DNA from 3 places in the Massilia aerilata genome. Region 3 is predicted to be linked to each of the others. Evidence: predicted binding sites of a transcription regulator. Region 3 holds the regulator's gene; each other region holds the start of a gene.
The links. Region 3 encodes HrcA, which represses chaperone genes, less so after heat shock. Its sites were predicted from a motif close to TTAGCACTCNNNNNNNNNGAGTGCTAA; they were not measured.
Positions count from the first base shown of each region.

Region 1 (4,207 bases), on a different contig from region 3:
TCGACATGCTGCGCCCGCTGGAAAAGCCGCTCGAACTGGGCCGCCACGAGCCGCTGGTGATGATGATCGCGGGCGTGAACGGCGCCGGCAAGACCACCACCATCGGCAAGCTGGCCAAGCACATGCAGCGCTTCGAGCAATCCGTGCTGCTGGCCGCCGGCGACACCTTCCGCGCCGCCGCCCGCGAGCAGCTGATGGTCTGGGGCCAGCGCAACAACGTCACCGTGATCTCGCAAGCGTCCGGCGACCCGGCCGCGGTCGCCTTCGACGCGGTGCAATCTGGCCGCGCGCGCGGCGTCGACGTGGTCATGGTCGATACCGCCGGCCGCCTGCCGACCCAGCTGCACCTGATGGAAGAGCTGAAAAAGATCAAGCGCGTGATCGGCAAGGGCATGGAATCCGCGCCGCACGAAGTGCTGCTGGTCATCGACGGCAATACCGGCCAGAACGCGCTGGCGCAAGTCAAAGCCTTCGACGACGCCCTGCAGCTGACCGGCCTGGTGATCACCAAGCTGGACGGCACGGCCAAGGGCGGCATCCTGGCCGCAATCGCGCGCACCCGCCCGGTGCCGGTGTACTTCATCGGCGTCGGCGAAAAGCTGGAGGACCTGCAACCCTTCAGCGCCGACGAGTTCGCCGAGGCGCTGCTGGGATAAAGCCAGAATGATCGAATTCCAGTCCGTCTCCAAAAAATATTCCGCCGACGCACTTGCCCTGCGCGATGTGTCGTTCAGCATCGCCAAGGGCGAGCTGGTCTACCTGGCCGGTCCGTCCGGCGCCGGCAAATCGACGCTGCTGAAGATGATCGCCGCCGTCGAGCGTCCGACCAGCGGCCGCGTCATCGTCAGTGGCCACGACATCGGCAAGCTGAAGAAGGCCGGCGTGCCCTTCCTGCGGCGTAACCTGGGCCTGATCTTCCAGCAGCAGCGCCTGCTGAACGACCGGACCATCCTGGCGAATACCATGCTGCCGCTGATCGTCACCGGCGCCTCGTCCTCGCAGGCCGAGCAGCGCGCACGGGCCGCGCTCGACAAGGTCGGCCTGCTCGACCGCGCCAAGGCGATGCCGCTGGAACTGTCGGGCGGCGAGCAGCAGCGCGTGGCCATCGCCCGCGCCATCGTCAACCGTCCGCAGATCATCCTGGCCGACGAGCCGACCGCCAACCTCGACCGCGCCGCCGCCGACCGCGTGATCGACGCCTTGCACGCCTTCCACTCGGCCGGCGTGACCTGCGTGATTTCCAGCCACGACGAGCAGATCCTGGACGCCGCCGCGCGCGTGATCCGCCTCGAGCATGGCGAACTGGTGGAGGCGTCGGCCGGGGGGGCGTCATGAATATCTGGTTCCGCCAACACCGCTTCGCCCTCGGCGCGGCCTTCGGCCAGGTGCGCAAGACGCCGGGCAGCTTCCTGTTCAACGTGCTGGTCGTCGCGGTGGCCCTGGCCCTGCCCTTTGCCGGCGTGACCCTGCTCGACAATGTGCGCCCGATGTCGGAACAGCTTTCGGTCGATCCCGAGATCAGCCTGTTCATGAAGACGGACGCCCCGCGCGAGCAGGCCCAGGCGCTGGCGCCGCAGCTGCGCGAGATCCTGGCCGGCAGCAAGGCAAAAGTCAGCTTCGTGCCGCGTGAACAGGCGCTGGAGAATCTGAAAGCGAAAAGCGGCCTGACCGGCGTCATCGAGACCCTGGGCGAGAATCCACTGCCGGACAGCTATGTGATGAAGCTGGAAGGCTTTACCAGCCGCACCACGGACGCCGCCCGCGTCGACGGCCTCGCCGAGCAGATGAAGGCGCTGCCGGGCGTGGATTCGGTGCAGGTCGACTCGGCCTGGGTCAAGCGCCTGGCGGCCCTGCTGGGCGTGCTGCGCCTGGTGCTGCTGCTGCTGGCGGTCACCCTCGGCGTGGTCGTGATCGCGGTGGTGTTCAACACCATCCGCCTGCAGGTGCTGACCCAGCGCGACGAGATCGCCGTCTCCAAGCTGCTCGGCGCGACCGACAATTTCATCCATCGCCCCTTCTATTACACGGGGGCCCTGCTCGGCCTGTGCGCCGGCGCGGTGGCCCTGGGTGCGGTGTCCCTGGCCCTGCACCCGCTGAACGCGGCCATCGCCGAATTCGCGCGCCTGTATGCCTCGGAATTCCAGCTGTCGGCGCTGCCGCCGCTGGGCCTGGCCGGGCTGCTGGCCATCAGCGCCGGGCTGGGGCTGATGGGGGCGATGCTGTCGGTGCAGCGGCATCTGGCGCGCTTGAACTGATTATATTTTTGTTATCCCATCCGCCGTTGGCCAGAAAAATCCACGGCGGAGACGGGATATACGCCTACAAATGTAAGTGCGCCACTTCACAGACCTACCATCACAGCGCGCCTAACCTGTCTTCTACCGAATTCAAATAATACGAGCGTCACTTTTGACCTGTATCAACGGTATCGCTCACCTCTGCCCTACAGTTGAATCGAGCCAAAAATTCGATTCCAAAAAGCAATACTTTGACAAGACTTAAGGACGTCGTCAGGGATATGGAGGCGGCTAGCACTCACCTCAAGAGAGTGCTAATATGTCGTCTAAGCACTGTAGGCATCCCGTAACAAGCCGTAAGAATTGCGCCTTCGGGGCACTCTTTCGGGCACATTGACGATGCAGCACAGAACACTCTACGAGGGAATATGACTATGTCCGCACAATCCGCATTGGTTCCCGCTGGCACCCGTGCTCTGGGACTGGGTTTCACCGGCAATCTCGGCAATATCGACGCCTATATCTCGGCCGTCAACCGTCTGCCGATGCTGTCCCACGAAGAAGAAGTCTCGCTGGCAAAGAGCTTGCAGGATAAGAACGACCTGGACGCCGCGCAGAAGCTGGTGATGTCGCACCTGCGCCTGGTGGTCTCGATCGCGCGCGGCTACCTCGGTTACGGCCTGCCGCACGCCGACCTGATCCAGGAAGGCAATATCGGCCTGATGAAGGCAGTCAAGCGTTTCGATCCGAACCAGGGCGTTCGCCTGGTCTCGTACGCCATGCACTGGATCAAGGCCGAGATGCACGAATACATCCTGAAAAACTGGCGCCTGGTGAAGGTCGCGACGACCAAGGCTCAGCGCAAGCTGTTCTTCAACCTGCGCAGCAATAAGGTGGGCCTGGATGCCATGTCGCCGCAGCAAGTCGCCGATATGGCGCAAATGCTTGGCGTGAAGCGCGAAGAAGTCGTCGAAATGGAAACCCGCCTGTCGGGCCGCGACATCGCGCTGGAAGCGCCGACCGACGACGAAGACGACAAGTTCTCGCCGATCGCCTACCTTTCCTCGGACCAGCAGGAGCCGACCAAGGTGCTGGAAGCCAACGACGTGGTGCGCCTGCAATCGGAAGGCATCGAAACGGCGCTGGGCAAACTGGACCCGCGTTCGCGCCGCATCGTGGAAGCACGCTGGCTGGCCAACGACGATGGCTCGGGCGCCACCCTGCACACGCTGGCCGAAGAGTTCGGCGTGTCGGCCGAGCGCATCCGCCAGATCGAAACGGCGGCGCTGAAAAAGATGAAGACGGCACTGGCCGCCTACGTCTAAACGATCCGCGCTCCAAAAGCAAAGGCACCCTCGGGTGCCTTTTGTTTTACCTCAAACCGGGGTCAGAGCCCGAAATTTGGCAAGTTCTATAGCGATATTGCCAAAAATCAGGCTCTGACCCCGGTTTGATGTTGATTAAACTCAGCCCAGCTTTTCCTTGAAGAAGGCGACCGTACGGTCCCAGGCCAGCTTGGCCGCCGCTTCGTCGTAGCGCGGGGTGGTGTCGTTGTTGAAGCCGTGCTCGGCGCCGGCGTAGACGAAGTGCTGGTAGTTCACCTTGCTTTCCTTCAGCGCGGCTTCGTAGGGGGGCCAGCCGGCCAGGATGCGTTCGTCCTTGCCGGCGTCGTGGATCATCAGCGGCGCGCGGATCTTCGCCGCCTCGGCCGGGCTAGGCTGCGAGCCGTAGAAAGGCACGGCCGCCGCCAGCTCGGGCAGCTGGGTGGCCAGGTAGTTGGCGATGCCGCCGCCGTAGCAGAAGCCGACCACGCCCACCTTGCCCGTCCCCTGCGGCAGCGCTGCCAGCGCGTGGAAGGCCGCAATGAAGTCGGCGCGGGTCTTGGCCTGGTCCAGCTTGGGGAACAGGGCGCGCGCCTTGTCTTCGTCGCCCGGATAGCCGCCCAACGGGAACAGCGCATCCGGCGCATA
Region 1 covers NZ_JBHSMZ010000016.1:369,624-373,830, forward strand. The annotation lists gene ftsY (signal recognition particle-docking protein FtsY) at 1-656, shown strand, start outside; gene ACFPO9_RS21105 (cell division ATP-binding protein FtsE) at 664-1,335, shown strand; gene ftsX (permease-like cell division protein FtsX) at 1,332-2,255, shown strand; gene rpoH (RNA polymerase sigma factor RpoH) at 2,672-3,562, shown strand; gene ACFPO9_RS21120 (dienelactone hydrolase family protein) at 3,704-4,207, opposite strand, start outside.
Region 1: the regulator HrcA is predicted to act here: its motif matches at 2,529-2,555, upstream of rpoH (RNA polymerase sigma factor RpoH).

Region 2 (4,207 bases), on a different contig from region 3:
CCGCCCATGCCGCCCATGCCGCCGCCCATGCCGCCGGCCGGCTTGTCTTCGGCGATGTCCGAGACCATGCAGTCGGTGGTCAGCATCAGGCCGGCGATCGAGGCTGCGTTCTGCAGCGCCGAGCGGGTGACCTTGGCCGGATCCAGCACGCCCATTTCGACCATGTCGCCGTAGGTGCCGTTGGCGGCGTTGTAGCCGTAGTTGCCGGTGCCGGCCAGGACGGCCGAGACGACGACCGACGGCTCTTCGCCGGCGTTCTGGACGATCATGCGCAGCGGCTCTTCCATGGCGCGCAGGACGATCTTGATGCCTGCGTCCTGGTCAGGGTTGTCGCCTTTGACCTGGATTGCAGCGCGGGCGCGCAGCAGGGCCACGCCGCCGCCAGGAACGATGCCTTCTTCGACGGCAGCGCGGGTGGCGTGCAGCGCGTCTTCCACGCGTGCTTTCTTCTCTTTCATTTCGACTTCGGTGGCAGCGCCAACCTTGATCACGGCAACGCCGCCGGCCAGTTTGGCCACGCGCTCTTGCAGTTTTTCGCGGTCGTAGTCCGAGGTCGCTTCCTCGATCTGGACGCGGATCATCTTGACGCGTGCCTCGATGCCTTCAGCGGCGCCGGCGCCATCGATGATGATGGTGTTTTCCTTGCCGACTTCGATGCGCTTCGCCTGGCCCAGTTCGTTCAGGGTGACTTTTTCCAGGGTCAGGCCGACTTCTTCGGCGATGACCTGGCCACCGGTCAGGATGGCGATGTCTTCCAGCATGGCCTTGCGGCGGTCGCCGAAGCCCGGGGCCTTGACGGCGACGGTCTTCAGGATGCCACGGATGTTGTTGACCACCAGGGTCGCCAACGCTTCGCCGTCGATGTCTTCGGCGACGATGACCAGCGGACGGCCGGCCTTGGCGACTTGCTCCAGCACCGGCAGCAGGTCACGGATGTTCGAGATCTTCTTGTCGCACAGCAGGACGAACGGGTTCTCGTGAACGGCAACCTGCTTGTCCGGGTTGTTGATGAAGTAAGGCGACAGGTAGCCGCGGTCGAACTGCATGCCTTCGACGATGTCCAGTTCGTCATTCAGCGACTTGCCGTCTTCGACGGTGATGACGCCTTCCTTGCCGACTTTTTCCATCGCTTCGGCGATGCGCTCGCCAACGGATGCATCCGAGTTGGCCGAGATGGTACCGACCTGGGCGATCTCTTTCGAGGTGGTGGTCGGCTTGGCGATCTTCTTCAGTTCTTCGACGGTGGCGGCGACGGCCTTGTCGATGCCGCGCTTCAGGTCCATCGGGTTCATGCCGGCGGCAACGAACTTCATGCCTTCGCGCACGATGGCTTGTGCCAGCACGGTCGCGGTGGTGGTGCCGTCACCGGCGTTGTCGCTGGTCTTCGAAGCGACTTCCTTGACCATCTGCGCGCCCATGTTCATGAGCTTGTCTTTCAGCTCGATCTCTTTCGCGACCGAGACGCCGTCCTTGGTGACGGTCGGGGCGCCGAACGAACGGTCCAGCACCACGTTGCGGCCTTTCGGGCCCAGGGTGACTTTGACTGCATTGGCCAGGATGTTCACACCCTCAACCATCTTGGCGCGTGCCACATCGCCGAAAATTACGTCTTTAGCTGCCATTTTCTTAGTTCTCCGTATTCAGGAAAGTGTTGGACTGATTACTGGGCCACGACGGCCATGATGTCTTCTTCGCGCATGACCAGCAGTTCCTCGCCGTTGACCTTGACGGTCTGGCCCGAGTACTTGCCGAACAGGACGCGGTCGCCGACTTTCACTTCCAGCGGACGGACGTTGCCGTTTTCTTGCACTTTGCCGTTGCCCACGGCGAGAATCTCACCCTGGTCCGGTTTCTCGGCCGCTGCATCGGGGATGATCAGGCCGGACGCAGTTTTGGTTTCCTGGTCGAGACGCTTCACGATCACGCGATCGTGCAATGGGCGAAGGTTCATGCAAAACTCCTTTGTGTGTTGATTGACTGTTCGTTTGAAAACCGCCCCGGTTTCGGCGGCGGGTAAGGGGCTGTTAGCACTCCTCACTAACGAGTGCTAATTATAGGGACGATAATGGGGCATTTCAAGCGGCCATGTTGGCGATTCGGCAGACTTTTTTGTGGTTTCGCAAACTGACGGCCTGGCCTGGCGCAAGAAAGCGCCGAAGCCTACCACCCATTTTTTAAATCCTGCGCACGGAACGCATCCTGTTGACGAAGAATCGCTCCCGCTCCTATAGTGTTGGGATGATTTCCGAATTCCAAGAACTGTCCGATAAAATCGATCGGCTCGCCCAGCTGACCCAGTCGCTGCGTAGCGAGAACTACCTGTTGCGCCAGGCCAACGCCCTGCTGAGCGCCGAAAACCTCGATTTCAAGCACCGGCTGCTGCAGGCCCAGCAAAGAGTCGAAGCGATGCTGGTCCAGCTCGAACCGGCCGGTGCCGATGAGGATGGCGCCGGCGACGACGCATCCGCCAATCCCGACGACGCCGAGGCCGCACGATGATCCACCTGGACGTATTGATCATGGGCCAGGCCTACCGCCTGGCTTGCCGCGAGGGCGAGCAGCAGACGCTGCGCGAAGCCGTGCATTACCTCGACACCAAGATGTGTGCGCTGCGCGACTCGGGCAAGGTGAAGGGCACCGACCGCATCGCCGTCATGGCCGCGCTGTCGGTGACCGCCGAATTCCTGTCCGTGAAGTCGCCGCAAGGCCCGCTCGGGGACCAGTCCATGTTGGAAGTCAAGCAGAAACTGGAAGCCATGCATTCGGTGTTGGATCAGGCTCTGGCGCCGCAAGAAAATCTCGCCTGAGCCGGAATTCGTTTGACATGGCAGTTCATCGTAGTAAACTGCCGTCTACCCTGCGGTGTTCGAGATTTGCCATATATTCCTTGAACCATTCATTCGCATAGGTTGCGGGATATGCTTGGTGGGCGTGATCGTCACTAGTTTGACGAACCCGAAATTGAGCTGACTGTGACCACCTTGAGCCGCTTAGGTTCGGGATGCCGGCAAAAACGGCACAGGCGGGGCATAATTCGGAGCGGCTGCGTACTCGATGCGCAGCCGCTTTTTTATTGTCCGCGTTTTATGGAGCGAAGCGCATGCGCTACTGGTTGATGAAATCCGAACCCGATGAAGTCAGTATCGACGACGTGGCGGCCGCCAGGAATAAAACGGTCGCCTGGTTCGGCGTTCGCAACTACCAGGCCCGCAATTTCATGCGCGAGATGCGGCCCGGCGACCAGGCCTTCTTCTACCACTCCAGCTGCGCCAACATCGGCATTGCCGGCGTCGTGGAAATCGTCGGCGACGCCTATCCGGACGCCACCCAGTTCGACGCCGCCAGCCCCTATTTCGATGCAAAGGCCACGCCGGCGACCCCGCGCTGGGACAGCGTCGACATCCGCCACCTGCGCACCACGCGCCTGGTGCCGCTCGCCGAACTGCGCAGCCATCCGGAACTCGAAGGCATGCGCCTGCTGGCGAAGGGCAGCCGCCTGTCGGTCACGCCGGTGGAGCCGGCGGAATGGCGCTTCATCGAACAACGGCTCCTTCAGGAATCCTGAGGGCAGGCCGCAAAACCTGATTGGACGCGCCCGCGTGGCGTCCCGTAGAGTAGCTGCTCCCTCAACAAAGGAGCAGTCATGGCAGCTATCGTCAACATCGTGAACGCCTTCGTCGACGGCGGCCGCGGCGGCAATCCGGCCGGCGTCGTGCTCGACGCCGACGGCCTGTCCGCGCAGCAGAAGCAGGCCATCGCCAGGCTGGCCGGCCTGTCCGAAACCGCCTTCGTCTCGGCCTCGAAGATGGCCGGCTTCAAGCTCGAATTCTTCACCCCCAGCCGCCAGATCGCCCACTGCGGCCACGCCACCATCGCCAGCTTCGCGCTGCTGTCCCAGCGCGGGCTGGTAAGCGGTCCCGAGTCTTCCAAGGAGACCATCGACGGTAAGCGCCGCATCGTGCTGCGCGGCGAGCAGGCCTTCATGGAGCAGCGCGCCCCCACCTACGTCGACGAGGCGGATTTTCCGCCGGACGTGACGGGCGCCCGCATCCTCGCCAGCCTGGGGCTCGGTCCCGCGGACGTCCTGACTTCGCCTTGCGTGGTCGGCACCGGCAACCGTTTCGTGCTGGTGCATGCGCGCTCGAGCGCGGTGCTCGCCGCGCTGGCGCCCGACATGGGCGAGATCGCGCTTGTGAGCGAAGCCTTC
Region 2 covers NZ_JBHSMZ010000002.1:31,478-35,684, reverse strand. The annotation lists gene groL (chaperonin GroEL) at 1-1,622, opposite strand, end outside; gene groES (co-chaperone GroES) at 1,661-1,951, opposite strand; gene ACFPO9_RS04500 (hypothetical protein) at 2,239-2,499, shown strand; gene ACFPO9_RS04495 (cell division protein ZapA) at 2,496-2,807, shown strand; RNA gene ssrS (6S RNA) at 2,852-3,033, shown strand; gene ACFPO9_RS04485 (EVE domain-containing protein) at 3,101-3,565, shown strand; gene ACFPO9_RS04480 (PhzF family phenazine biosynthesis protein) at 3,644-4,207, shown strand, end outside.
Region 2: the regulator HrcA is predicted to act here: its motif matches at 2,025-2,051, upstream of groES (co-chaperone GroES).

Region 3 (4,207 bases):
CAGGCCGGCGCCGGTCAGGCCATTGACGGTCACGCCCAGGTCGTGGGTCTTGATGGTGCAGAACACCGACGGCACGGTGGTATAGACCGTGTAGTAGTTGGCGCGCGCCTTGCCGTTGCTGACAGTGCACTTTTCCACGTTCGACGGCGTGGTCTTGACTTCGATGTTGAATTCGTCGTCGGTCGACAGGTATTTCGTGAACAGCACGCTGGCGGTGTTGGCCGGGACGGCGACTTCCTCGCCATTGCCCCGGTTGACCAGTACCAGGCCGTCTTTGGTCACGCCGCCGGCAATCGACACGGTCAGGGGCAGGTCGCCATCGCCGCCGCCGCAGGCGGACAGGCCAAGCGCGCATGCCAGCGCAGCGCCGGCATACAGGATCGAACTCTTCATAGAATCTCCGTTGGACGGGATGGCGCAGGAAAGACCGGCGGCACCGCTGAGTAGAATATAACCCGACATTTTAGAGCATTTGCCAAGCCGCAGCGTCATTTGCCTTTGTATCACGGTGTAACCACGTCTGCATATCGTTGATTTTCATGGCCGGCCTCGCTATCCTTGGCTATGCCCACGAACCGCCCTGCATGGCCCAAAGCCATTCTTTTCGACCTGGACGACACCCTGTGGCCGATCGCCCCGGTGATCCTGCAGGCCGAGGAAACCCTGTTCGCCTGGCTGCGCGAGCATGCGCCGCGCGTGGCCCAGCAGTTCACCATCGACGGCCTGCGCCAGGCGCGCCTGGAGCTGCTGGCGCGGCGTCCCGAATTCCAGCTCGACCTGGGCAAGCTGCGCCGCGCCGGCCTGCTGGACGCCTTCGAGGCAGCCGGCGAGGATGCCGCCAAGGTCGAACTGGCGATGGCCGAGTTCTTCGCCGCGCGCAATGCGGTGGTGCCCTACGACGACGTGCTACCCGGCCTGCTGCGCCTGAAGGGGCGGGTGCTGCTGGGCGCGATCACGAACGGCAACGCCGACCTGCGCACCATCGGCCTGGAGCACCATTTCAAGGCCTGGGTGTCGGCGCCCCAGCTGGGCGTGGCCAAGCCCGACCCGGCGATCTTCCTGGCCGGCTGCAAGGCGCTGGACGTGGCGCCATGGGACGCCGTGTATGTCGGCGACGACGTCCTGCTCGACGTCCAGGGCGCCCAGGCCGTCGGCATGCGCGGCGTGTGGATGAACCGGAACGGCAGCCACAAGCACCTCGAGCACGGCGTCGAGCCGGATGCGATCGTCGGCAACTTCGACGAACTGCTGGATTGGCTCAAGCGCGAGCACGCATGATGACTCCCCAGCTGCCTAGCGAACGTGCATAATGTGAACCATGCAACTCGATAACCGTGCACAAACCCTGCTGAAAGCCCTGGTCGAGCGCTACATCGCCGACGGCCAGCCTGTCGGCTCGCGCGCGCTGTCGAAGATTTCCGGCCTCGACCTGTCGCCGGCCACGATCCGCAACATCATGGCCGACCTCGAAGAAATGGGCTATGTCGCCAGCCCGCACACCTCGGCCGGCCGGATCCCGACGCCGCGCGGCTACCGCATCTTCGTGGACACGCTCCTCACCGTGCAGCAGATCGACGAGGGCGCCGTGGGCGCCGGCATGCGCCTGCCCGCGCACCAGCCGCAAAAGGTGATCGCCAACGCCGCCCAGATGCTGTCCTCGCTGTCGCAGTTCGCCGGCGTGGTGCAGAGCCCGCGGCGCGAATCGGCGTTCCAGCAGATCGAATTCCTGCGCCTGTCGGAAAAGCGCATCCTGCTGGTGATCGTCGACCCGCGCGGCGACGTGCAAAACCGCCTGCTGCTGACCGACGTCGACTACAGCCCCTCCGAGCTGATCCAGTCGGCCAATTACCTGAACCAGAATTTCGCCGGCCTGTCCTTCGACCAGGTGCGCGCGCGCCTGACCGGGGAATTGCGCAAGCTGAGCGACGACATGGCGCGCCTGATGCAGTCCGCGGTGGATGCGGGCAGCGAAGCGCTGCAGGAAACCGACGACATGATCATTTCGGGCGAGCGCAACCTGCTGTCGGTGGCCGACCTCTCGTCGAATATGAGCTCGCTGCGCCAGATGTTCGAGATGTTCGAGCAGAAGACCGGCCTGATGCAGCTGCTGGACGTCTCCAGCAAGGCCGGCGGCGTGCAGATCTTCATCGGCGGCGAATCCAATCTGGTGCCGATGGACGAGATGAGCGTGGTCACCGCGCCCTACGAGGTGAACGGCAAGATCGTCGGCACCCTGGGCGTGATCGGCCCGACCCGCATGGCTTACGAGCGCGTGATTCCGATCGTGGACATCACCGCCAAGCTGCTCTCGAACGCGCTCAGCCACTCCTGAGGTTTCTTACAGTTTCGGCGGTCCCTGTGTGACGGCTATAGTCGGTTCATTGCGCCTGCGGGCGCGTTTTCCGTCCAGGTGTGCCGTGATCCGATTCAAACGAACCCATATTCTCGCCGCCATCGTGCTGGCATGCTGCGCCGTTGTCCGCCCCGGCGCCTCGGCGCCGGAGGAGCGCATCGCCGTCGGCGCCTGGCAGGTGCAGGCGGCGGAGCAGGGCAGCGGACGTTATACCGTGATCTTCGAATCCGGCTTCGGCACCGGCCTGGAGTCCTGGCGCAAGGTGGCGCCGGAGGTGGCGAAATCGGCGCACGTCGTGAGCTACTCGCGCGCCGGCCATGGCAGCTCCGACCCGCGTCCTGAACCGCGCAGCATCCTGGAAAGCAGCCGCGAACTCGATCAGCTGATGGCCGCGGCGGGCTTGACCCCGCCCTTCATCCTGGTCGGCCATTCCTATGGCGGCCTGCTGGCGCGCGCCTTCGCGCTGCGTCATCCGGAGCAGGTGGCCGGCATGGTGCTGGTCGACCCGGCCGACGAACGCTTCAATCCGGCCCTGCGCAGGCTCGATGCCGCACGCGCGGCCGACGACGACCGCCGCTTCAACGCCCTCGTGCCGGCCAGATTCAGGGCCGAGTACGATGCGCTGAAGCCGGTCCTCGACCAGGGTGCGCTGCCGCCGCCCTTGAACGGCAAGCTGCCGGACGTGCCGGTGGTCGTCCTGACCTCGGTGCAGCAGGTGCAAAAGCCGGAGTTCTTCCTGCAAAGCGTGGAGGCGGTGGCGGTCAAGCGCGAACTGCACGCCGATTTCCTGCGCCAGTTCAGCGAAGGCTCCCAGGTGCTGACCATGAGGAGCGGCCACAACATCCAGCTGGAGGAGCCGGAACTGGTGATCGAGGCGGTAAGAAAGGTGATCGCCGCGGCCGATGGGCGCGCGGCGCAAAACAAGCTGTGATTAGCGGTGGCGGTGCGGGCAGTCGGTCTTGACGCAGTTGCCGTAGATGGCGAGGGCGTGCTCGGCGATCTTGAAGCCGCGCTCGAGGGCGATCTTCTGCTGGCGGCTTTCGATCTCTTCGTCGTAGAACTCCTCGACGTGGCCGCAATCGAGGCAGACCAGGTGGTCGTGGTGCGAGCCGGCGTTCAGCTCGTAGATCGCCTTGCCGGTTTCAAAGTGATTGCGGTTCAGGAGGCCGGCCTGCTCGAACTGGGTCAGCACGCGGTACACCGTCGCCAGGCCCACGTCCATATTCTCGTTCAACAGTGTCTTGTACACGTCTTCCGCAGTCAAATGCCGCACCGTACTGTTCTGGAAGATCTCCAGGATTTTCAGCCGCGGCAGTGTCGCTTTGAGGCCGCTGGCCTTCAGGTCGGTTGGGTTATTGCTCATGTTTTGTTACTCTTAAATGGGCTGAGATGTGCGGAGTGCTTTATGATATAGCGTTTTACAGCTCCGCCCAATCAAAAGTCGTTCGATTTTAAGGTTAGATATGCGCGTCATGAATGCCGTTTTCCATCGTTCCCACGCCCGGGCCGCGCTCGTGGCCGGCCTTGCCGTCACGGCCATGGCGGTCTCCGGCTGCGCGTCCTGGCGTAACCAGACCAAGCCGGCAGCGCCGGTGAGCACCGCTCCGGAAGCGGTCGCCGCCGATGCCGACAAGGCCGCGGCAGCCGCGAATTCGGGCGCGCAGACGACCAAAGTCACCAAGCTGCAGAAATTCCTGTGGGTGTTCTCGCCCTACCGCCCGGACATCCAGCAGGGTAACTTCGTGTCCCAGGAAATGCTGGGCCAGCTGAAGCTCGGCCAGAGCCGCGACCAGGTCAAGTTCATCCTCGGCACCCCGCTGCTGACCGACGCCTTCCACGCCGACCGCTGGGACT
Region 3 covers NZ_JBHSMZ010000022.1:15,386-19,592, forward strand. The annotation lists gene ACFPO9_RS23040 (hypothetical protein) at 1-393, opposite strand, end outside; gene ACFPO9_RS23045 (HAD family hydrolase) at 565-1,278, shown strand; gene hrcA (heat-inducible transcriptional repressor HrcA) at 1,319-2,332, shown strand; gene ACFPO9_RS23055 (alpha/beta fold hydrolase) at 2,418-3,284, shown strand; gene fur (ferric iron uptake transcriptional regulator) at 3,285-3,716, opposite strand; gene ACFPO9_RS23065 (outer membrane protein assembly factor BamE) at 3,817-4,207, shown strand, end outside.